DNA from 3 places in the Kitasatospora sp. NPDC093102 genome. Region 3 is predicted to be linked to each of the others. Evidence: riboswitches for the same ligand, from Rfam matches in the RefSeq annotation. Region 3 holds a riboswitch; each other region holds the start of a gene.

Region 1 (7,251 bases), on a different contig from region 3:
GCCGTTGACCACGATCCGCCAGCCGGTCGAGGCGATGGCCACGACGGCGGTGGACGCGTTGCTGGAGGAGGTCGGCGGAAACGCGGCCCAGCGCGGCGAGTTCATGTTCCAGCCGGAGCTGGTGATGCGCGGGTCCACCGGGGCCTGCGCACGCTGAGCCCCGGCTGCCACGGCCTAACGAACGGGCCCCGGAGGGCGGTTGCTCTCCGGGGCCCGTTCGGCGTGCGCGCGGTCGGCCGTCGCGGGCCGTCCGGCGGTCAGCCCTCCTGGGTGGTGGGGCGGTCGACGGTCAGACGGTGTCCGTCGGCGGCCTCGCCGGTACGGGTTTCGGTGCGGCGGCCGCGGGCCAGGTAGTCGCGCAGGACCAGTTCGACGGCGTCCTGGGGGTTCTTGGTACCGGAGAGCATCATCGCGTCGATCGCGAGGTTCGCGTCGAGGGTGACGGTGACCTGGGCCATGTGACTCCTCCTCGGGTGCAGAGCAGCAGCATGCCCGTTGGGGCGGGGATTCACCACGGGATATGGCGGAACCGCCGGAGGGGGCCCCGGGACCGTCGGCGGGAACGCCGGAACCCCCGGGGAGGAGCGACCAGACTCTCCCCGGGGGTGGTGGGCGGTCAGTGTTCGGATGACGACCTGCGGGCAACAGATGACAGATGTTGAAATCTGTTACCTGTTATCTGCTGTTCGTCATCCGTCGGCTGTCACCGGCTGTCACCGGCAGCCCGCAGGCCGTTGCTCCGTCCTCAGACCCGGCCGGCGAAGTCCGGGGCCCAGTTGGCGATGCTCTGCTTGCGGACGCCCGAGCTCGGGTTGGCGGCCTCGACGTACTTGCCGTTGCCGACGTAGATCGCGACGTGGTAGACGCCGGAGTCCTTGCCGTTGTTGGACCAGAAGAGCAGGTCGCCGGGCTGGAGGCTGTCCAGCGAGACGTGGGTGCTGGCGGCGGCCTGGTCGGCGGCGACGCGCGGGATGGAGATGCCCGCGGCGCGCAGCGCGGCCTGGGTCAGACCGGAGCAGTCCCAGCCGCCGTTGCCGGTGCCGCCGTAGACGTACGCCTGACCGACCTTCGACTCGGCGAAGGAGACCGCGGCGGCCATGCCGCCGGTGGCGGCGGGGGTCTGGGCCTGGGCCTGGGTCTGGGTCTGCGGAGCGGGCTTGGCGGCCGGAGCCGGAGCCGGGGCCTGGGTCTGCGCGGTCGGCCGGACGTTCACTGCACCGCCGTTCGCGGACTGGCCGGGCTTCTGCGAGCGGTCGAACCAGGTGAAGTCCGAGCCGGTGGTGGAGGACTGGTCGGCCCGGGCCTGGCCGTTGCCGCCGAGGGACAGGTGCTGGCCCGGGTAGATGGTGTCCGGGCCCTCGGTCAGGGTGCCGCGGTTCAGCTCGTACAGCCGCTGCCAGCCGCCCTGCACGTTGTGCTGGTCGGCGATCGAGGACAGCCAGTCGCCCTCGACCACGGTGTAGTCCCCGCCCTGGGCCTGCTGCTGGCGCTTCTGGACCCAGTCGCTCCGGCTGCCGGAGGCGGCGGAGCCGGTGGTGGCCTGCGCGTTGTCCTGGGCAGGCGCGGCAGGCGCGGCGGGCGCGGCGGGCTTGGCGGCCGGGGCCTGGGGCTGCGCGGGCTTGGCGGTGGGCTTCGCGGCCGGAGCGGCGGGCTTGACGTTCTGCTGGGCGGGCTTGGCGGCGGACGAACCGGCGGTGGAGCCCGCCGAGGTGTCGACCGACGCGGCGGCGCCGCCCTTGGTGAGGCCCGCCTGGACGGAGCAGACCGGCCAGGCGCCGGGGCCCTGCGAGGCGAGGACCTTCTCGGCGACGGCGATCTGCTGGTCCTTGGTGGCCAGGTCGGCGCGCGCCGCGTAGGTGGTGCCGCCGAAGGCGGACCAGGTGCTGGAGGTGAACTGGAGGCCGCCGTAGAAGCCGTTGCCGGTGTTGATGCTCCAGTTGCCGCCGCTCTCGCACTGGGCGACCTTGTCCCAGGTGGCGACGGAGGCGGCGGAGGCGGTGCCGGAGGTGAGGCAGGGGACGGTGAGGCCGACGCCCGCGACGCCGAGGGCGGCGATCACGCGGTGGGTGCGGCTGGACGGACGAGTGCCGTTGGTGGGCAGCATGAAGACGCGGTCCTCTCCCACGCCTGCGAGGTGAGCTGTCGGATTCGGGCTGGAGTTGCCCGGCCGCGCGGTGGGCGCGGCTTCACCCCTAGCCCTGGACCGTTCCGGAGACCGGTCCGGGGCGACTTACCTGTGGGTCCCCCGCTCCTGCCGTGGTGTGCGTTTTCGCGATGCCAGGACATCCGACGGCAGGACTCGGCGTTGCGGATGAACCGGGTTCGTGTGGTTACGAACGGGGAGCACGTTAATCAGACTTAAGTTCAAACTGCAAATGACTGTGACGTGCATCACGGTTTATTGGGAACTGCCAAAATTGCAGCTAATCATGATCGTAAATGATCGTTTTCAGGCAATGCCATTGCGGAAATCGACAACTGGCTTCGCCTCAGGAGGAGTGTGACGGCGCGTCGAATTGCGGAACGGTGCACTCGGGAGAGTGGGGGAGTGGCCGCGATTCGCGCGCGCGGACAGGCGATCCCCATTTCCTTTCAAATGGCGCCAGAACGGACATTCCATCTCATTGCCGTTCGACTCCCCCGTACGGGACGCGCGTGGCAGGAGGGGTAGAGCGAAGGGTCCGGAACGCAAGCCGTTCCGGACCCTTCGGTGCGCGCGAACCGGCGCGCGGTGTCGACTACTGCCCGGCGGTCCCCCCGGCGGCCGCGTGGGCGCCGCGAGAGCCCTCCACGGCCCCCTCGGCCTCGGCGGCGGCCGCCGCCTCCGCCTCGGCCCGCGCCAGGTCCTCCGGGGACGGCGCGGGCAGTGCGGCCAGGTAGGTGGAGGCGATCAGCTGGCCGACCGACGGGTACGCGCCCAGCGGCGCGGCCGACGGGCAGCCGGTCTCCTCGGCGGCGGTGGCGAGCAGCTCGGAGTCCGCCTCCGGACCGATCACCAGCGGGGCCAGCGCCGGGCGCTGCGAGCCGGTGTCCTTGAGGTGGTTGACGGCCGCGGCCACCGAGCCGGGCACGTCGAGCGCGGCGGCGACGACCGGCACGGCCAGCCGGGCGGCCAGCAGCACGCCGGTGATGCCGGCCGCGGCGGCCGCGTCCTCGCCGCCGACGGTGGTCAGCACCACGCCGTCCGCGGCGGTCGCGATGGCGAACAGCCGGGCGCGGTCGGCCCGGGCCAGCCCGGCCTCGGACAGCCGGACGTGCACGGCCTCGGCCAGCAGCGGGTGCGGGCCCAGCGGGTCGGTGACGGGCGCGCCGTACTCGGCGGCGATCGCGTGAAGCTCGGTCAGGAAGCTGTGCGGGCCGGGGACCAGCGGCACCAGGACGGGCATCGGCAGCCCGGCCTCGGCGGCCAGGGTCAGCAGCTCGGACACGGTGCGGTCCTCGCCGTCGGGGCCCTCGGTGCCGCCGGCGGCGAGGTAGCCGACCGCGGTCTGGACGCCGTTCTGCTCGGTGCGGACGATCGAGAGCAGCTCCTCGACGACCGAACGGGACTCGGGCCCGGCGGTCGCGGGCACGGCGAGCACCAGGGCCGGGGCGCCGGCCGGGATCTCGGGGCGCTCGGGACGACGGTGGCGCCCCCGCGCACGGGAGCCTGGAGTGCGGACGGGCAGTGGCGCGCCCGGGATGGCTGCGGTGCTCATGCCGGAGATCGTAGGACATCGGCCCGTCCGGCTTGCAGTCGGCTGCCGTTCGGGTTTCGCGTGGCCGCCGCGCGGACTCGGTGCGTCTCCGGCGCCGGTCCGGGCGTATTGCCTACAATCCGGACATTCCTCACCCAACCCCCTGGCGGTCGCCGGTGGTTGCCTCGACGTGATCCGAGGGGTCGGGCGTTGCATCTGCGGTGCGTGAGATGTCTCACAGCATGGGGGCGGCTTGACGGAGGGTCACGGGGGTGCGACTCCCGGCATTCGAAGATCAACATTTAGCGGGGAGGCGCTCACGGCCGGTTATCGCGAGCCCGGTGATTCCATCGGCTATGTCCGTTTACGTACCGTCAGGAGAAGGGCCCGTGAAGAGTTCGGGGCTGCGGATAAAAGGCCTCGTGCACCTGCAACGTCCCGTGCTGATGCACGTGCACTGCGGCTATCATCGCGTCAAGTGAGGCGTTGTGCCGGACCGGTACGGGGCCGGTCCGTTCGTTCGGCGGTGCCGGGGGGCGCCGCGCTGGACGACAACTCCGGAGCTCTTCGGGAGATTTCTATGCACGACTCGCAGGACACGCACGGCTCGTACGACACCTACAACGGGATGGCCGCCGCCGATCTTCAGGGGGTGGTCTGGCAGAAGAGCCGGCACAGCAACTCCCAGGGCAACTGTGTCGAGTTCGCGGCCCTGCCGGGCGGCGATGTGGCGATGCGCAACTCGCGGTTCCCGGACGGTCCGGCCCTCATCTACACCCGGGCCGAGATCGCCGCCCTGCTGCTCGGGGCGAAGGACGGGGAGTTCGACCACCTGGCGGTCTGACCGGCCGCCGTGCTCCACCATCGGGGGGCCGTCGTGGGTGCCGACACCACGACGGCCTTTGTCTTTGTCTCCTGAGGATGCCTCTCGTCCGGATGCCTTTCCACCGGATGCTTCTCCTCCGGCGGCCACTTTCCCGGACACCTCTTTCCCGGACACCTCTTTTCCGGACACCTCTTTTCCGGACACCTCTTTTCCGGAGACCTCCTCCGGTCCGGATCCGCCCGGCCGCCCTGAGCCGCTCGCGGGTCCGAGGCGCCGGGAGGCCTCGGCGGGGCCTGGTGGAAGGGCCCGGGGTGTGGTCCTCCCGGGGCTGCCCTCGGCCGGCCGCGCGCCGTGTGGCGCAGGGTCCGTGCTGGGCGCGGGGCCCGTCCTGGCACCGTTGCAGTACTAGGCCGAGCGCCGATGCCGCCCGCCGACGTCGACGGGGCCGTCGAGCGGTGAGCGGCCGCGGAGTTCGGGGTGTCCGTCCAGCGGGGAGCCGCCGACCGCCTCCGCCTCGAACATCGCCCAGACCACCTTGCCGGTGCCCAGCGGATTCCAGCCCCAGGAGCGGCTGAACGACTCCACCAGGTGCAGCCCGCGGCCCGATTCGGCGACGAAGTCGGCCTCCCGGGCGACCGGACCGATGCTGCTCGGATCGCTCACCGCGCAGACCACCTGGGGTGCGCGGTGCACCAGGCTTATTCGGATCGGGAGCCGGCCGTCCGCGGTCGGCTGTATGGGAAAGTCGTACTCGCCCCGGGCGCCGCCCGACGGGTCGGGCCGTGCGCCGATCGCATGCCGGAGCGCGTTGGTCACGAGTTCCGAGGCCACCAGCGCGACGTCGTCGAACAGCTCCGTCAGGCCCCAGCGCTGGAGCGTGGTCCGAGCGAAGTCGCGTGCGGTTCTGACGGCTTCGAAGCGAGGAGCGAGCGTGCAGGTGACCACATGGGGGTCAACCGCCAAGGCCGTACCGGTGCTCATGAAGAGCTCCTCCCATAAGGGGGCGGACACGGCTGGACCCGCCGGGGTCATGCCGGTCACCTCCGACTCGCTCGGCCGCTCGGCCGCCCCCTCGACCAGGCGCGCGCGCACTCGAACGCCCGATGGCGCGGGGGACGCCGTCGGGTCGGTGCACGGAGTCGCGCGTGGGGTCGACGCGGAGCCCGCGGGATTGCCAGGGATGTGCAGGTGCACGTGCACCATGGTGGTGTGCGCTCACTGCAGATGCAAGAGTCGATTCACGTGCAGTCGCACTATTGGCATATGCAAGCGCCGGATGCACGTGCATCCTGGTGCATGGAGTGCAGAACTGATAGGAACATCCGTCAGTATCGGCACCGTGAGCGCTCAACTGATGGCAGACTGTGCGCTGTTTGCCCTAGGTGGAGGTTTCGACCGCATGACCACAGTTCAGCCGGGCGGCGGCTCGATGGTCCGCCGGATCCTCCTCGGCTCGCAGCTGCGCCGCCTGCGCGAGGCGCGCGGCATCACCCGCGAGGACGCGGGCTACGCGATCCGGGCTTCCGAGTCCAAGATCAGCCGCATGGAACTCGGCCGCGTCAGCTTCAAGGAGCGCGACGTCGCCGACCTGCTCAGCCTGTACGGCGTGGACGACGGGACGGAGCGGGAAGCCCTGCTCGGCCTGGTCCGCGAGGCCAACAAGTCCGGCTGGTGGCACAGCTTCAACGACGTGCTGCCGGGTTGGTTCCAGACCTACGTCGGCCTGGAGGAGGCCGCCCAGCTGATCCGCACGTACGAGGTGCAGTTCATCCCCGGGCTGCTCCAGTCCGAGGAGTACGCACGGGCGGTTTTCGGCCAAAGTCGGCCGGTCATCAGCGAGGAGGAGGTCGAGCGGCGGGTCAGCCTCCGGCTGCGCCGCCAGAAGCTGCTGGCCGAGGGCGCCAGCCCGCGCCTGTGGGCGGTCATCGACGAGGCCGCGCTGCGCCGGCCGGTCGGCGGGCCCAAGGTGATGCGCGGCCAGGTGCAGTACCTGATCGACGTCGCCGAGCAGGCCAACGTGGTCATCCAGGTCATGCCGTTCCGGTTCGGCGCGCACGCGGGCGAGTCCGGGGCATTCACGATCCTGCGCTTCCCGGAGCAGGACCTCGCGGACGTGGTCTACCTGGAGCAGCTCACCAGCGCGCTCTACCTGGACAAGCGCGACGACGTCGACGCCTACATCCAGGTCATGGAGCGGCTCTGTGTCGACAGCCTCACGCCGGAACGCACGATAGACCTGCTCGCCTCGATCCTGAAGGAACGCTGAGCCGCTGCCGCCCGGGGCCTGTGAGCACCCTCCCTCGCGAGGCCCCCCGGCAGCCGGTCACCAGGCCGCCCACCCGCCGTCAGCCGCGGGCCGGCGGCCGTTCGCGTTCCGGCGGGGACGGCTGCGGCGGGTGGCCCAGTTCCCACTCCAGGTCGTAACGGCGGAAGAGGTCGGCCCGGATCGGCGCCAGCGGGATCTCGGCGCCCGGCAGCAGCACTCCGATGCAGCCGCCCATCAGCGCACTGCGCAGCACCGCGTGCTCGGCGACCGGGTCGGGTGCGCCCCAGTCCCGCAGCAGCCCCTGGAGGATGGCGCTGAGCTGCTGCTGCTCCGGGTCCTGGACGAAGGCGCCGGTGTCCGGGTCGAGGATCAGCGCCAGGTGCGAGCGCATCACCCGCGGGTGGTCCATCGCCAGGCCGAGCACGGTGTCGATCGCCCGGGCCAGCCGGGCGTCGGGGGATGAGCCGGGTGCCAGTTCCGCC
Region 2 (7,251 bases), on a different contig from region 3:
GCCGACACGCGCTGGCGCTGCACCCTGTGCGGCAACCTCACCCGCTTCGACGTGACCCGCACCGCGCGGGTGACCGAGTTCCTCCACTTCGACCTGGCCGGCGAGTCCAAGGTCGAGGAGACCGAGGTGCTGAGCGAGACCGTCGAGTCGGTGCGCTGCCGTTGGTGCAACGCGGTGGACCAGGTCGAGCTGGTGGCCCGGCCGGGCGCCGAGGGGGGCCAGGACCCCACCGAGCAGGGCTGATCCCCGCCGGTGCGACGGGTGGGTGCGCGGCGCACCCGCCCGTGCCGCACGGGACAATACAGAAACAAGACGCACGGAGCGTGACGACAGGGGCGGCAGCGGCCGTGCCCGCTGGACCAGGATCGGAGCCGAGGACGTGGTGGACGCAGCGAAGGAGCCCGGCGAAGCCCAGGGGCTTCAGCCCGCTGCGGCCGAGGCCTGGGCCGAGGCGGCGGGGGCGGCGAACGACCCCTCCGAGCCCACGGCGGAGCGCGCTGCCGAGAAGCTCGAACGGCCGCTGCCCGAGGGCGTGCGCCGGCGCGTGGTCGGGCTGGCCTCGGACGCGCTCGGCGGGCTGCCGTCGGCCGAGCTCCCCCAGGGCCTGCGCCAGTACGTCAAGTTCACCCCGGCGCGACGGGCCAAGTACGCGGCCACCGCGCTGGCGGCGGCGCTGGAGGCGGAACCGGCCTTCCGGGTGCGGATAGCGGAGCGGCTTCGCCTGGGACAGCCGGACCTGGTGAGGGCGCTGGAGTCGGGCACCGCCCCGGGTGCGGCCGATCCGATGGACGTCGCGGCCGCCGCCTACCTGGTGCGTTCGCCGGGCTGGAGCCGGCTGGTGACCGAGGCCGGTGAGGAGGCCGAGCGGGCCGGCGCCGAGGACGCGGCCGCGGAGGCGGCCCGGCTGGTGGAGAAGCTGCAGGCCGAGCTGGCCGAGGTGCGGGCCTCCGCGCGGGCGGACCTGGACCGGCAGCGGGCCGAGTCCGAGGGCGTCCGCAAGGAGGCCGAGTCGCTGCGCAAGAAGGTGCGGTCGCTGGAGAGCGACACCCGCCGGGCGCAGGCCGAGACGCGCCGGGTGACCGGCGAGCTGGAGGCCGTGAAGGCGCAGGCCGCGGCCGAGCGCGGCGCGGCCGAGACCGAGGCGCGCAGGCTCAGGCACCGGGTCGCCGAACTGGAGAACGCGGTCGAGCAGGGCCGCCGGTCGGCCCGCGAGGGGCGCAGTGTCGAGGACATGCGGCTGCGGCTGCTGCTGGACGCCGTGCTGCAGTCGGCCCAGGGGCTCCAGCGGGAGCTGGCGCTGCCGGTCTCCCAGATCCGCCCGGCGGACCTGGTGGAGGCGGTGGTGCCGGGGGCGGCCTCCCCGCACGACGTGGCCCGGCGTGGGCTGGCCGAGGACGATCCGGCGCTGTTGGACCAGCTGCTGGCGATTCCTCAGGTGCACCTGGTGGTGGACGGCTACAACGTGACCAAGACCGGTTATCCGACGCTGCCGCTGGAGCAGCAGCGGATCCGGCTGCTGGGCGGGTTGGCGATGCTGGCCCAGCGCACCCAGGCGGAGGTCACCTGCGTGTTCGACGGGCAGGACCTGGACGTCCCGGTGATCATGGCGCCGCCGCGCGGGGTCCGGGTGCGGTTCAGCCGGACGGGGGAGACGGCCGACGAGCTGATCCGCCGCCTGGTGCGGGCCGAGCCGCAGGGCCGCCCGGTGGTGGTGGTGTCCACCGACCGGGAGGTCGCGGAGGGCGTGCGGAAGGCGGGCGCGCGCCCCGTGGCGTCGGTGCTGCTGCTGAACCGGCTGGCCCGGCCCTGACCCCACCAAGCCGCGTGATGCCTGGTCAGGCGCGGTTCCGAGGCGGTGCGCGGCTTTCGTGAAGTCAGAGTGAAAGCCGGAGTTCACGCCTTCGGGGGAGTGGTAAAACGGATAGATCTTCACTAGGGTCTGGCGTCAAACCTATTTTTAGGAATCTCATCCCATCAGGTGAGTCCGAGGAAAGAAGGAGCCGGTCCCTTGGCCTCCCACCGCCGTCCCAAGCAGCCGAGCCGCGCGCGGATCTCCGTGCTCACCGCTGCCGCTGCGACCGCGGTCGCCCTCTCCGCCCAGGTGGCCGCGCACGCCGCACCGCAGCCGAACAAATCGGACGTCAAGGCGCAGATCGACCAGCTCCAGGAGGAGCAGGAGCAGGCGGCTGAGAAGTACAACGGCGCCAAGGAGCGGGCGGACCAGCTGCGCAAGCAGGCCGACCAGCTTCAGGACCAGGTGGCCCGCAGCCAGGAGCAGATGACCCAGCTCCAGGGTGGTCTCGCCGAGGTGGCGGGCGAGCAGTACCGCATGGGCGGCATCGACCCGTCCGTCCAGCTGATGCTCTCCTCCGACCCGTCCGGCTACCTGGAGAAGGCCTCCACCGTCCAGCAGGCCAGCACCAGCCAGGCCGAGGCGCTCAAGGGACTGCTGGACCAGCAGCGCCGGCTGGACCAGGAGAAGGCCGAGGCGGCCGCCGTGCTCGCCTCGCTGGACACCACCACCAAGGACCTGAACCAGGCCAAGGCGGACGTCAACACCAAGCTGAAGGCCGCCCAGGACCTGCTGAACTCGCTGAGCGCCGCCGACCGCGCCGCGCTGCGGGCCCAGCAGGCACAGGACGACCGCGCCTCGCGCGGCAGCGACCGGGTCGACCTCAGCAGTCTGCCGCCGGCCAGCGGCTACGCGGCCGTGGCGATGGCCAAGGCGATGAGCAAGCAGGGCTCGCCGTACGTGTGGGGCGCCACCGGGTCGACCACCTTCGACTGCTCGGGCCTGATGGTCTGGGCGTACGGGCAGGCCGGCGTCTCGCTGCCGCGCACCTCGCAGGAGCAGGGCCACTACGGCACCCGGGTGCCCTCGCTGGACCAGGCCCAGCCGGGCGACCTGGTGATCTACGGCAACGACATGCACCACGTCGGGATGTACATCGGCAACGGCATGGTGGTCCACGCGCCGCACACCGGTGACGTGGTGAAGGTGATGAAGGCCGACGCGATGTCGATCAACACCATCCGCCGGGTCTGACGGTCCGACACGCCCGAGGGGCTCCTCCGGGGCCTGTGAAAAGCGCCACCTCCGTGCGGGGGTGGCGTTCGGGTTTCCGGCTCCTTCGCGACCACATGCTGAGAACCGATCAGCCTTGCGTACGCCATTGGTTACCATCGGTCATTTTCACAAAGGAACTTGGGTAATCTTCCGTCTTTTTTCTGACAAGGATTTGAACGGATCACGGTTCAGTTACTAGGGTCGTGCCCCGAACCACCGCACTGTCGATCGCCCTGCCAGGGTGGCGGCGGTGGTTACCGCCGAGTTCGCGAGGCAGCGGGGCAGGTCGAAGCGACTGCCCGACAGGGGAGCCCAGTGGTCGGGGGCGCTGTGGAGCGGAGCCGGGGAACCACGTTCCTCCGGGGTGAATCGGCGCCAGGTCGGCCGATGGAACGGCCGTGAGGCGCCGTAGGGCATGCTTCCGGCCCGAACCCGTCAGCTCACCCGGTAGGCGGACGTAGGAAGAAGGAGTCCGCCTTCGTGGCGTCCCATCGTCGTCCCAAGCCCGCCGGTCGCGCCCGCGTCTCGATCCTCACCGGGGTCGCTGCCGCAGCCGTCGCCCTCTCCGCGCAGTCCGGTGCCCACGCCGACCCGCAGCCGACCAAGGAACAGGTCAAGGAGCAGGTCGACCAGCTCAACGAGCAGGCCGAGGTCGCGACCGAGAACTACAACGCCGCCCAGGCCAAGCAGCAGGAGCTGGAGAAGCAGGTCTCCGGCCTGCAGGACCAGGTGGCCCGTCAGCAGGCCCAGGTCACCGAGCTCCAGGGCGGCCTGGCCGAGATCGCCGGCGAGCAGTACCGCAACGGGGGCATATCCCCGACCGTCCAGCTGATGTTCTCCTCCAGCCCGGACAACTTCCTCAGCCAGGCCGGCACGCTGAACCAGGCCGGCAGCACCCAGAAGGGTCAGCTGAAGGAGCTCCAGGAGCAGCAGCGCAAGCTCGACCAGGACCGCAACGAGGCCCAGGGCAAGCTCGCCGAGCTGGAGTCGACCACCCAGCAGCTGAAGGCCTCCAAGGAGGAGGTCCAGGGCAAGCTGAAGGCGGCCCAGGACCTGCTCAACACGCTGACCGAGCAGGAGCGCCGGGCGCTCCAGCAGGCCGAGGAGAAGGCCGCCGCCGAGGCCCAGCTGAAGGCGGAGTCCGCGAAGCTCGACGCCGCGAAGGCCGCCGCCGACCGCGCCTCGCGCGACAACAGCCGCGGCGACCTCGCGGCCGGCACGACCACCGCTCCGGTGAAGGTGGCCGCCGGCAGCTCGCGCGGTGCCGCCGCGCTCTCGGCCGCCGCGTCCAAGGTCGGCAGCCCGTACGTCTGGGGCGCCACCGGCCCGGGCTCCTTCGACTGCTCCGGCCTGATGGTCTGGGCGTTCAACCAGGCCGGCGTGTCGTTGCCGCGCACCTCGCAGGCGCAGGCCTCGGCCGGCACCCGGATCGGTTCGGACATCTCCCAGGCCCAGCCCGGCGACCTGCTGATCTTCTACAGCGACGCCCACCACGTCGGCATCTACGCGGGCAACGGCCAGGTGCTGCACGCGCCCAAGCCGGGTGCGTCGGTGCGCTACGAGGCGGTCACCAACATGCCGCTGGCCTCCATCGTGCGGGTCTGATCCCGGCACGGACGCTTCCAGGCCCGGTCTTCCCCAGGGAAGGCCGGGCCTGCGGCTTTTCCGGCGGGGTCGACCTGATGTCCGATTAGGGGTCAAATATTCGAGTTGGGAGGGGTTTGGACTCGCTTGCCCGAACTCGCTAACGTCTGCCACCGGACTCCCGCTCGACGGCCGCCCGTCGTGGTGCGGCGGCGGGGGCCGCACCGCAGGATTGGAGCCGCTGCCGCCATGCCCGTGCACCGCCGTTCCCAACTGCTCACCCGGGCGCTGGTGCTGACCGCGGCCGCCGCCACCGCGCTGGGCGTGGCCGCCGGAGGCAGCGCCCAGGCCGCCCCCGGCAGCCCGGACCCGTCCGACCGCCAGGACGTCACGGCACAGGTGGAGCAGCTGTACGACGAGGCCGAGCAGGCGTCCGAGAAGGCCAACGCGGCGCAGGAGGCCCAGCGGCGGCTCCAGGGCGAGACCACGATCCTCCAGGGTGAGATCGCCGTCGCCCAGGACCAGCTCAACGAGCTGCGCGGCGACCTGGCGACGGTGGCCGGGGCCGAGTACCGCGGCGGCGGGATGACCCAGACCGCCCAGCTGATCCTCTCGCCCGACCCGGAGGGCTACCTGGCCCGCGCCCGCACCCTGGGCCAGGCCGCCGTGCGCCAGCAGGAGACCCTGCACGAGCTGGTCACCCGGCAGCGCCGGCTCGACCAGCGCCGCACCGAGGCGGCCGGCAAGCTCGCCGAGCTCGACCAGACCCGCCGCTCGCTCGCCGACAGCAAGCAGCAGATCCAGCAGCGGCTGGCCAAGGCGCAGAAGCTGTTGAACGGTCTGGGCGCCACCGAGCGGGCCCGGATGACGGCCCAGGACGCCCGGGACGCCGAGCAGCGCGCCACCCGGGGCACCGACCGGCTGGACCTCGGCACCGCCCCGCCCGCCTCCGAGCGCGGGGCCGCCGCGCTGGCGGCCGCGGTGCGGATGATCGGCTCCCCGTACGTCTACGGGGCCACCGGGCCGCACGCGTTCGACTGCTCCGGTCTGATGTACTACAGCTGGCGGCAGGCCGGAGTGACCCTGCCGCGCACCTCGCAGGCCCAGGCGTACGCCGGGCAGCGGATCAACCTGTCCGAAGCGCGACCGGGAGACCTGGTGATCTTCTACCGGGACATGCACCACGTCGGCATGTACGCCGGTGGTGGGGTGATCGTGCACGCCCCCCGTCCGGGTGCCAAGGTCCGCTACGAGAGCGTCTCCGCCATGCCGGTCTCCGGGGTGGTCCGGCTCTGAGCGCCCCGCTGTCCGGCCCTGCCGACCCCGCTGACCCCGCCGACCCCGCTGAGATAGCCCGGCCCCGGCCCCGCCCCCGCCGCGTGCTGTCCCGGCGGGGTGCGTTGCTGCTCGCGGCCGGCGGGCTGGTCCAGCTGTCGCTGCCGCCGGCCGTCCCGGCGGCGGCCCCGGCGCGGTCGGCGGACCGGTACGGCGAGGTGGCCGCCGCGCTCGCGGAGCGGGCGCGCTCGGCGGCGCCGTGGGCCGGGCTGCCGGTGGCCGAGACGGGGTACCGCAACCTGGTGCTCGCCGCCTCCGGCGGGCCGGAGCGGCTGACCGCCGCCGCCGACCTGGCGGTGCGGATCGCCGGGTACGACGAGTACCCGGTGGTGTACCCGCGCCGGATCGAGCTGGTCCGGGCCGGGGACGGCTGGCGGGTCGAGCGCGAGGAGAGCGCGGGCGGGCCGCCCGCGCCGTGGGACTTCGGGCCGCTCCGGTCGGCGCCGGGCGCCCACTGCCTGGTGCTCGGGCCGGTGGCCGGCCCCGACCCGGCCGAGCTGGTCGCGGTGGGGGACCGGGCGGTGCCCGCCGTCACCGAGGTCTGGGGCGGCGCCTGGCCGGGGCGGCTGCTGCTGGAGCGGCCCGCGACCGAGGAGCAGTTCGCCCGGCTGCTGGAGGGCGACCCGGACGGCTGGACGGGCATGGCGGCGGTCACCGTGGCCGCCCCCGGTGCGCCCTGGCACACCCCCTCGGACCGGGTGCTGGTCAACCCGGAGGCGTACGGGCGGCTCAGTGACTTCGGCCGCCAGGTGGTGATCACCCACGAGGCCACCCACGTCGCCACCAGGGCCGACACCCGGGCCTGGACCCCGCTGTGGCTCTCCGAGGGCGTCGCCGACTGGACCGCCTACCGGGACTCGGGCCGCAGCCCCCGGCAGATCGCCCCCGAGCTGGCCCGGGACGTCGCCGCGGGGAAGCCGCCGACCGCACTGCCCGCCGACCGGGACTTCGCCGCCGGGGCCACCGGCATCGCCCAGGCCTACGAGCAGTCCTGGCTGGCCTGCGAGCTGATCGCCCGCGTCCACGGCCCGCGGCGGCTGGTCGCCTTCTACCGGGCGATCGGCGCGGCCGACGGGCAGGGCGAGGAGCGCGAGCGCCGGACCGACCGGCTGATGCGCCGTGAGCTGGGCGTCGGCCTGGAGGAGTTCACCCGGCTCTGGCTGGAGCAGGTGGCGGCGCTGTGAGACGTGTCCGATCAGCGGCCGATCAGCGGCGCTGCTCGGCCGGGGTGCCCGGGTGGTCGATGCCGTCCAGCAGGTCCTGCT
Region 3 (7,251 bases):
ACGGCCTGCCGCGAGAGACCGGGGGTTCGGCGGGGCCGCACTGGTCGCCGCCCTGGCGGCGGGATGCGCGGTGACGGTGCTGGCCACCGACCCGTCCTGGGCGCTGCGGCAGCCCGAGCCCCGGCCCGCGGTGGAGGTCGTCGCGACGGGCGCGTCCGGGGTGTCCACCTTGCCCGCCCCGGCGAAGCCCGGAGCAGCGACGGGCACAGGACCCGAGGCCTCCACGCTGCCCGCGCCGGCCGCCGCTCGCTCGTCCGACTCCGACCTGGAGGTGGTCCGGACCGCCCCGGACCCGGCCACCCCCGGCGGCACCACCACCGTCCGCGCCTTCGTCGGCAACGGGGGCCCGGACACCACCGCCTCCCCCTTCACGGTCGTGGTCACCCTGCCGGAGGGCGTCAGCCCGGAGGGCCCGTACTTCCCTTCCGACTGCCGGGTGCTGGGCCACCGCCGCATCGTGCGGTGCGTGTTCGGGCCCGGACTGCGGGAGGGGCGCAGCGCGACCGCCCTCATCCCGGTCCGGCTCGACCCGGAGCTGCCGGCGGGCAGGCTGAGCGGCGGCTCGGTCGTGGTGCGCGGCGCGGACGACCGGAACGAGGGCAACAACCGGCAGCCGTTCGACATCACGGTGGTCGAGACGACTGCCGCCTCCTGAGTCACGCCGTCCTGCCGGTGGGGCCGGCCCGACCGGCGGGACCGTCCTGCCCGTGGCCCGGTCCTACCGGTAGACGCGGACGTAGTCGGCGGCGAAGGTGATCGGGGCGGTCCCCTGCGGCGCGGGGTGGTACTGCCCCGCGCACACCGAGAGGTTGAGGATCAGGTGCGCCGACCAGTTGGCGCCGACGCCCTTTCCGTCCGAGAAGACCTTGACGCCGTTGACGTACCAGTCCACCGAGTCGGCGCCGTAGTACGTGCCGATGGTCACCCACCGGTCCTTCGCGATGGCGCTCGCGTCGGTGTGGTACCTCGCGTTGCCCGGGTTGACGTGGTTGGTCAGCTCCAGCAGGTTCGGGTTGTCGGGGTGGTACTCGAAGGAGTCGACCTCGCCGTTGCCGTTCTTCCAGGTCCACAGGGCCGGCCAGGCGCCGCTGCCGGCGGGCAGCTTGACCCGGGTCTCGGCGTAGTCGCCGGTCCTGACCTGGAAGCCCTCGTTGGAGCCCTCGGTGGTCAGGAACCCGGTGTTCCAGGACTGCTTGCCGTTCTCCAGGACCGGCCCGCCGGGCGTGGCGGTGAAGGTGGCGACCCCGTCGGCGACGCTGACGTTGTTCCTGTTCAGCCAGTCGAGCTTGCTGTCGCCCGGGTTGTGGTTGCCGTACTTGTACGCGGTGCTCTTGTCGCCGACCCAGCGCCGGCCCCAGCTGATCGCACCGTTGAACTCGTCCGACCAGGTCAGCGACTTGCCGGCGACCGGGGAGGACGGCGCCGGGGCGCTCGGGCTCGGGGTGGCGCTCGGGGTCGACGTGGTCGTCGGGCTCGACGTGGTCGCGGTGGTCGCGGTGGTCGCGGTGGTCGCGGTGGTCGCGGTGGTCGCGGTCGGCTTGGCCGTCGGGGTCGGCTTGGCGGTCGAGGTCGGGGCCGGCGTCGGCGTCGGGGTCGGGGTCGGGGTCGGAGTAGACGCCCCGGCGGCGGAGACGACCAGCTGCTGCGAGGGCAGGTTGTGCCAGGCGCCGCCGAGGTCCTGCCAGAAGCCGAACTGGGTGTACGTCCCGGCGGGCAGGGCGCGCGCACCGCTGGTGAAGTCGACCCCGCTCGGGCAGATCCGCACGTCGGAGGCGTTGCCGGGGAAGTCGAGGTTGTTGCCGCGCGCGTCGCGCACGCCCACACCGACGGTCTTCGCGGTGAAGCAGGCCGAGGAGTGCAGGCCGAGCGAGGCGGTGGCGGCCCTGCCCGCGACCATGGTGGCGGGGCCGAGCCGGTCCTGGGTGACGGCCGGCGCGATGACGGCCTGGGCACCGGTGACCGCCGACAGGCCGAGCAGCCCGGCGCCGCTGATGGCGAACGCCCCGGTGGCGGCGAGGGCGGCGTTGCGTCCGCGGTGGGACGGACGGGCGTGGCGCGGTCCACGGCGTCGGGCGGCCGCGGGCGCCGGCCGGTGCGTCGAGCTGGCAGGCTTGGGCATGGGGTGACCTCTGCGACGCCTGCGAGGTGAGTTGTCGGGTTCGGGCTGAGGTCGCCCGGCCGCCTGCGGAGCGGCTTCACCCCTGGCCGCGGCCCGTACGCCGTGGCGTGGTGTACGGGCCGGGCGCTGACCGTGGTTCCCCCGCTCCCGTCCGCTGTGGTGCTCGGCGACCCGCCAGCGGGTGGACAGGATTCGGCGTCCCGGCGGCGGGGTCCGCGAGGGCGGACGACCGTTGCAGGCTAGGTGGGTCGTACGTGTGCGGACAACTCGGCCGGGCGGGTTGTCGCGCAGCTCACAGTGGTGTCGATCAACGACGCTGCGTGGCAGTCGAGTTGATCAATTTCCGGGAGCGGGAGGGCCAAGGCGGGCCAGGCGGCGCGGTGGTGTCCACCCCGTACTGCGCGGTGTACGCGCCGCAGCAGGTCGGTGTGTGGGGGTGCGTCTCATGGCCGGACGGCAGAACCGGCGCGCGCTCCCGCCCATGTGCCGGTCGCACATCCGGGCGGCCGCGTGGTGGCGGACCGTACCGTGGCGAGCGCCTGACCGAGTGGGCCCGGTCGGATAAATTGGAAGCCTGACATCAGCCGCTGTGCACAAGAGCGGCGAGCCCGACCGGATGCTCGCCACGACCGAACAGGAACGAGGACCCGCCCCACCATGACCGCGCCCCTGCCCGCCTTCGCCGGCCGTACCTACCTCTTCCGGGCCGACAACGGCGCGGCCTTCCGCAACACCTACTCGGCCGACGGCACGCGGCTGCGCTGGGAGGGCCTCGGCGAGTCCGCGGGCCAGTGGGAGGACGTGCGGCTGCACGTCGCCGAGGTCGCGCCGGAGATCTACTTCGTCAGCTGGACGGAGCAGAGCGGGATCACCGTCAGCCACGTGATGGACCTCGGCAGGCTGACGGTGCGGGCCTTCTGGACCTTCGAGGGCGAGGGCGGCCGGGTCGGCGAGCTGCACACCGGGACGCTGGAGCGGGTGGCCTGAGCGGCGGGACCGCTGGGCGGGATCCGTACGGCTCGTGAACGACCGAACCCCCGGGCCGTGGCCCCGGGGGTTCGGTCTTCTGCCCAGCCTGTTCGGATGGTCCGGGCGGTCCGGGCAGTTGGTTCTGGTGCCGCTCCCCGTCAGACGGTCTGGTTCGGCACCTTGAGGTGCTGGGACAGCCACTCCAGCGAGGAGGGCAGCAGGGCGCTCCAGGTCTCGAAGTTGTGGCCGCCGTTCTCCAGCATGCTGTACGAGACCTTCATCGGGCTCTGCGCCGCGTCGACGAAGGCCTCGGTCTCCTGCCGGTAGTTGCCGTCGCCCTTCTTGGTCCCGGCCAGCAGCACGGACACCTTGGGCTGCGGCAGGTTCTTCAGCCGCCACAACAGGTTGGCCTCGTCGCGGCGCTGCTTGCTGCCGCCGAACAGGTCGCCCGTGGTCGGGTCGTCGGCGGCGTCGTAGTAGGCGGAGAGGGCGACGGCGGTCGGGAAGACGTCCGGGTGGCGCATGGCCAGCTTGAGCGCGCAGTAGCCGCCGGTCGAGTTGCCCATGAAGGCCCAGGCCTGCGGGTCGCTGGAGACCCGGAAGCTGGCCTGGATCGCCGAGGGCACGTCCTTGGTGAAGTAGGTGTCGGACTGCGGGCCGTTCGGGACGTCCTCACACTCGGTGTCCTGCGGCAACGCGGGCGAGGGACGCACCAGGACCATGACGGTCGGCTGCATCCGCCCTTCCTGCAGCAGCTTGAGCGCGGCACCCGGGTAGTTGAAGCGGGTGATCAGGTTCTCGGCGATTCCTGGGAATCCGGTGCTGACGATCACGGCCGGGAACTGCTTCTGGGCGTACTCCGGCTGGAAGTACTGCGGGGGCAGGTAGACGTAGCCCTCGGTGGACAGCCTGCTGACCGCGCCGTCGATCCGGACCTTGCGGATCTCGCCGGACTGGCCGGGCTCGCGGCCCATCGCGCCACCGCCCTTGACCGCGGCCTGCCCCATCGTCTCCACCATCAGCCGGCCGGAGGCGTCCGCCTTGTTGTGGATGACCACGGGGCCGGTGTCGCCGGTACCCAGCAGGTCGTCCCAACTGCTGTAGAAGGCGAAGTAGTTGTTCGCGACCAGGCCGAGCGCGGCGAGTACCGCGAGCTGGGTGGCGAGCAGCGCGCCGATCCGGCCGAGCACCGCCTGCCAGGTCCTCTTCGCGAGTCTGGGCCACAACCAGACCGTGCCGACCATCATCACGACCGCGATCAGTGCGGTCAGCGCCAGCACCTTGTGGCTCGTCAGACCCATGTCCTTCTTGCTCCCACGCCTCGAACTCCAGTCCCCTCCGCTGGGGACATCCGAGGAGGCCACCCCGGTTCCCCCGCCGGGGCGCGAGGACCAACCCTAACGCCAGCTGGGAGGACGCCGATCGCGGCTGGGAGGTTGCGGGGAGCAGGCCAGACGAATGACAACTTTCAGATGACAGATTTCGAAATCTGTCATCTGAAAGTTGTCACCTGTCGCGGGCCGCCACCGCCCACGCCGCCGGCCGGGAACAGGCCGGGCTCAGCCCACCCGCTCCCAGAGCCGCAGCCCCGCCGTGAGTTCGCGCATGCAGCGCGCACCGAGGTCTCGCGGGGAGCCCGGACCGGCGAGGGGCGCGTCGGAGGAGGCCCACTGCTCCAGGGCCACCCGGATCGCCGCGGTCGCGGCGGCGGCGGCCAGCCGGATCTCCAGCGGATCGGTGTCGTCCGGGAAGCGCTCGGCGAGGGCGGCCCGCAGCCTCTCCTCCGAGTCGGCGTGGACGCGCTGCCAGGTGGCGTTCAGCCTCGGGTCGCGCAGCAGACCGCGGGCCCACTGCATCATCTCGGCCCGCGCCTCGTCGGCCGGGGTCAGCGAAGCGGCCGCCGCGCGTTCCAGCGCCTCCCGGGGCGGCAGGTCCGCCGGGCTCGCCACGAACAGCTCCACCCACTCCTGCCCACCCGCCGCGAGCAGCGGGGCGACGGCATCCTCCTTGACGGAGAAGTACCGGTAGAAGGTGCGCAGCGAGATGCCCGCGGCGAGAGCGACCTCCTCGGCGGTGGTCGCCTCCGCTCCCCGCTCCGCGAAGAGCGCGGCGGCGGCACGGGCGATCTCCAGTCGAGTGGCCTCACGGCGGCGCTGGGTCAGGGTCGGGCGTCCGGTCACGGGACCAGCCTACGCGGGCGGATGCCAAGGAGGCACGTTGCGACGGAGCGGCACGATGAGACTTTTTGGCACAGCGTGCCATCAGGGCGTACCGTGTCTTTTGAGGTCGAGAGACCACGAACGAACGGAGTACCACCATGGAGCGCTTCAGCGGACGGAACGTCCTGATCACCGGCGGCGGCTCGGGCATCGGCCAGGCCACCGTCCACCGGATCCTCGCCGAGGGCGGGAAGGTCGTCGCCGTCGACGTCAACGAGGACGGCCTGAAGAAGACCCTGGACCGCGCCACCACCGAGGGGACCGCGGACCGCCTGACCATCCAGGTGCTGGACATATCGGACGAGGCGGCCGTCGTCGCCGGCGTCGCCGAGGCGATCGCAGGCCTGGGCGGCCTGGACGTGCTGGTCAACGCGGCCGGCATCCTCCGCTCCTCGCACACCCACGAGACCACCCTGGAGTTCTGGAACAAGCTCCTCGCGGTGAACCTCACCGGCACCTTCCTGATGACCCGCGAGGCGCTCCCCGCGCTGCTCGCCGGCGGCAAGGGCGTGGTGGTCAACTTCAGCTCCACCTCCGCGAGCTTCGCCCACCCCTACATGGCCGCGTACGCCGCGACCAAGGGCGGCATCCAGTCCTTCACCCACGCCATCGCCTCGGAGTACTCGAAGCAGGGCCTGCGCGCGGTCTGCGTCGCGCCGGGCAGCATCGACAGCGGCATGACCCACAACCCGGGCCTGCCCGCCGACGCCGACTTCAGCCTGCTGGCCAAGCTCTCCCCCGCCCTCGGCCAGGGCTTCGCCGGCCCGGAGACGGTGGCCGGCGTGATCGCCATGCTCGCCTCCGACGACGGCGCCTTCGTCACCGGTACCGAGCTCCGCATCGACGGCGGCACCCACATGTGACCGGTCGGTGCGGTTGACGGCGGGGCCTGTGCCATCCCCCGTACGGCACAGGCCCCGCTTCCGCGTTCTCCCGGCGCCGCCGCACGGGGACGCCGGGGCCCGGCCGCTGCCCCGCTTCCGAGCCGGGTACGACGGCCGTCACCGCAGGGGCTTCACCAGGAGGAGTTCCCGGGTGACCCCGTCGGTGAGCAGGTCACCGGGCTCCGCGAGCGGGACGAAGCCGTGGCGACGGTAGAGGGCGAGCGCCGTCCGGTTGCCGGGGAGCGCGGCGAGGCGCAGCGTGATGCCGCCGGTGGCCCGGGCCCAGCGTTCCACCTCCTCGATGAGCCGGTCCGCGACGCCCCGGCCGCGGGCCCGTGGGGCGACCCAGAGCGAGCGCAACTCCCGTACGCCGTCCGGTGATCCGGGGAGACCGCCGACCAGGCCGACCGGGCCGTCGCCCAGGAAGGCCACGACGTGGTGGGCGTCCGGGAGGTGGAGCCGGTCGCGCCAGCGGTCCTCGCCGCCCTGGTGCCAGTCGGCGAGGCCGGCCTTGAAGGCGCCCGGCGCATCGGTCAGGGCGGCGAGGCGGAGGTCCCGCCAGAGCGGCCAGTCGGCGGTCATGAGGCTCCGGAGCGTCGGCGTCACCATGCACCGGACAGTAGAGGGCGCGCCCAATGGCCGTCAGGCCCTTCCCCGGCCTGTGGTGCGTCCCACCCCCGGCTCCGGCCGTTCGGGACGTCCCGTCCGGCCAGGCGCCCGGGCCGGCGGAGCCCTACGGCGTGCGCCAGTGGGCGGCGAAGGCGGCGGCCGGGTTGGTGGTGAGGAGCAGCTCGGGCAGCTCGGGGCCGTAGCTGCGGGCGAGGCGCGGGGCGAGGTCGGTGAGCAGGCGGACCGGGCCGCCAGCCGCGCGGGCGGTCCGGGTGGTGGTGTCGGCGCCGAGCAGCAGCTGGGTGGCGTGACCCGCCTCGACCAGGTCGGCGATGACGTCGAAGGCCTGGTGGTCGGCGTGATGGCCGGCCCGGGAAGGGCTGTCCAGGGCGAGGTGGACCCCCTCGGCGGCCAGGGCGCGGTGCAGCGCGCGGTCGGGGAACCGGGTGAG

The links. Region 3 has a riboswitch for cyclic di-AMP ahead of AB0O11_RS11770 (glycoside hydrolase family 16 protein). Riboswitches for the same ligand answer to the same signal wherever they lie in the genome.
Region 1: another riboswitch for cyclic di-AMP. It lies ahead of AB0O11_RS25340 (transglycosylase family protein); the one in region 3 lies ahead of AB0O11_RS11770 (glycoside hydrolase family 16 protein).
Region 2: another riboswitch for cyclic di-AMP. It lies ahead of AB0O11_RS04780 (NlpC/P60 family protein); the one in region 3 lies ahead of AB0O11_RS11770 (glycoside hydrolase family 16 protein).

What each region holds. Positions count from the first base shown of each region.
Region 1 covers NZ_JBFBFA010000023.1:11,073-18,323, reverse strand. The annotation lists gene AB0O11_RS25350 (LacI family DNA-binding transcriptional regulator) at 1-157, shown strand, start outside; gene AB0O11_RS25345 (hypothetical protein) at 258-458, opposite strand; gene AB0O11_RS25340 (transglycosylase family protein) at 746-2,125, opposite strand; cyclic di-AMP (ydaO/yuaA leader) riboswitch at 2,112-2,276, opposite strand; gene AB0O11_RS25335 (hypothetical protein) at 2,739-3,698, opposite strand; gene AB0O11_RS25330 (DUF397 domain-containing protein) at 4,258-4,521, shown strand; gene AB0O11_RS25325 (ATP-binding protein) at 4,909-5,484, opposite strand; gene AB0O11_RS25320 (helix-turn-helix transcriptional regulator) at 5,903-6,769, shown strand; gene AB0O11_RS25315 (TetR family transcriptional regulator) at 6,849-7,251, opposite strand, start outside.
Region 2 covers NZ_JBFBFA010000002.1:312,488-319,738, forward strand. The annotation lists gene AB0O11_RS04765 (hypothetical protein) at 1-243, shown strand, start outside; gene AB0O11_RS04770 (NYN domain-containing protein) at 380-1,810, shown strand; gene AB0O11_RS04775 (NlpC/P60 family protein) at 2,009-3,046, shown strand; cyclic di-AMP (ydaO/yuaA leader) riboswitch at 3,384-3,537, shown strand; gene AB0O11_RS04780 (NlpC/P60 family protein) at 3,548-4,672, shown strand; gene AB0O11_RS04785 (NlpC/P60 family protein) at 4,901-5,947, shown strand; gene AB0O11_RS04790 (hypothetical protein) at 6,031-7,170, shown strand; gene AB0O11_RS04795 (glycosyltransferase 87 family protein) at 7,193-7,251, opposite strand, start outside.
Region 3 covers NZ_JBFBFA010000006.1:239,093-246,343, reverse strand. The annotation lists gene AB0O11_RS11775 (hypothetical protein) at 1-655, shown strand, start outside; gene AB0O11_RS11770 (glycoside hydrolase family 16 protein) at 719-2,119, opposite strand; cyclic di-AMP (ydaO/yuaA leader) riboswitch at 2,121-2,298, opposite strand; gene AB0O11_RS11765 (MoaF N-terminal domain-containing protein) at 2,777-3,106, shown strand; gene AB0O11_RS11760 (alpha/beta hydrolase-fold protein) at 3,247-4,389, opposite strand; gene AB0O11_RS11755 (TetR family transcriptional regulator) at 4,648-5,268, opposite strand; gene AB0O11_RS11750 (SDR family oxidoreductase) at 5,406-6,170, shown strand; gene AB0O11_RS11745 (GNAT family N-acetyltransferase) at 6,309-6,800, opposite strand; gene AB0O11_RS11740 (phosphotriesterase) at 6,925-7,251, opposite strand, start outside.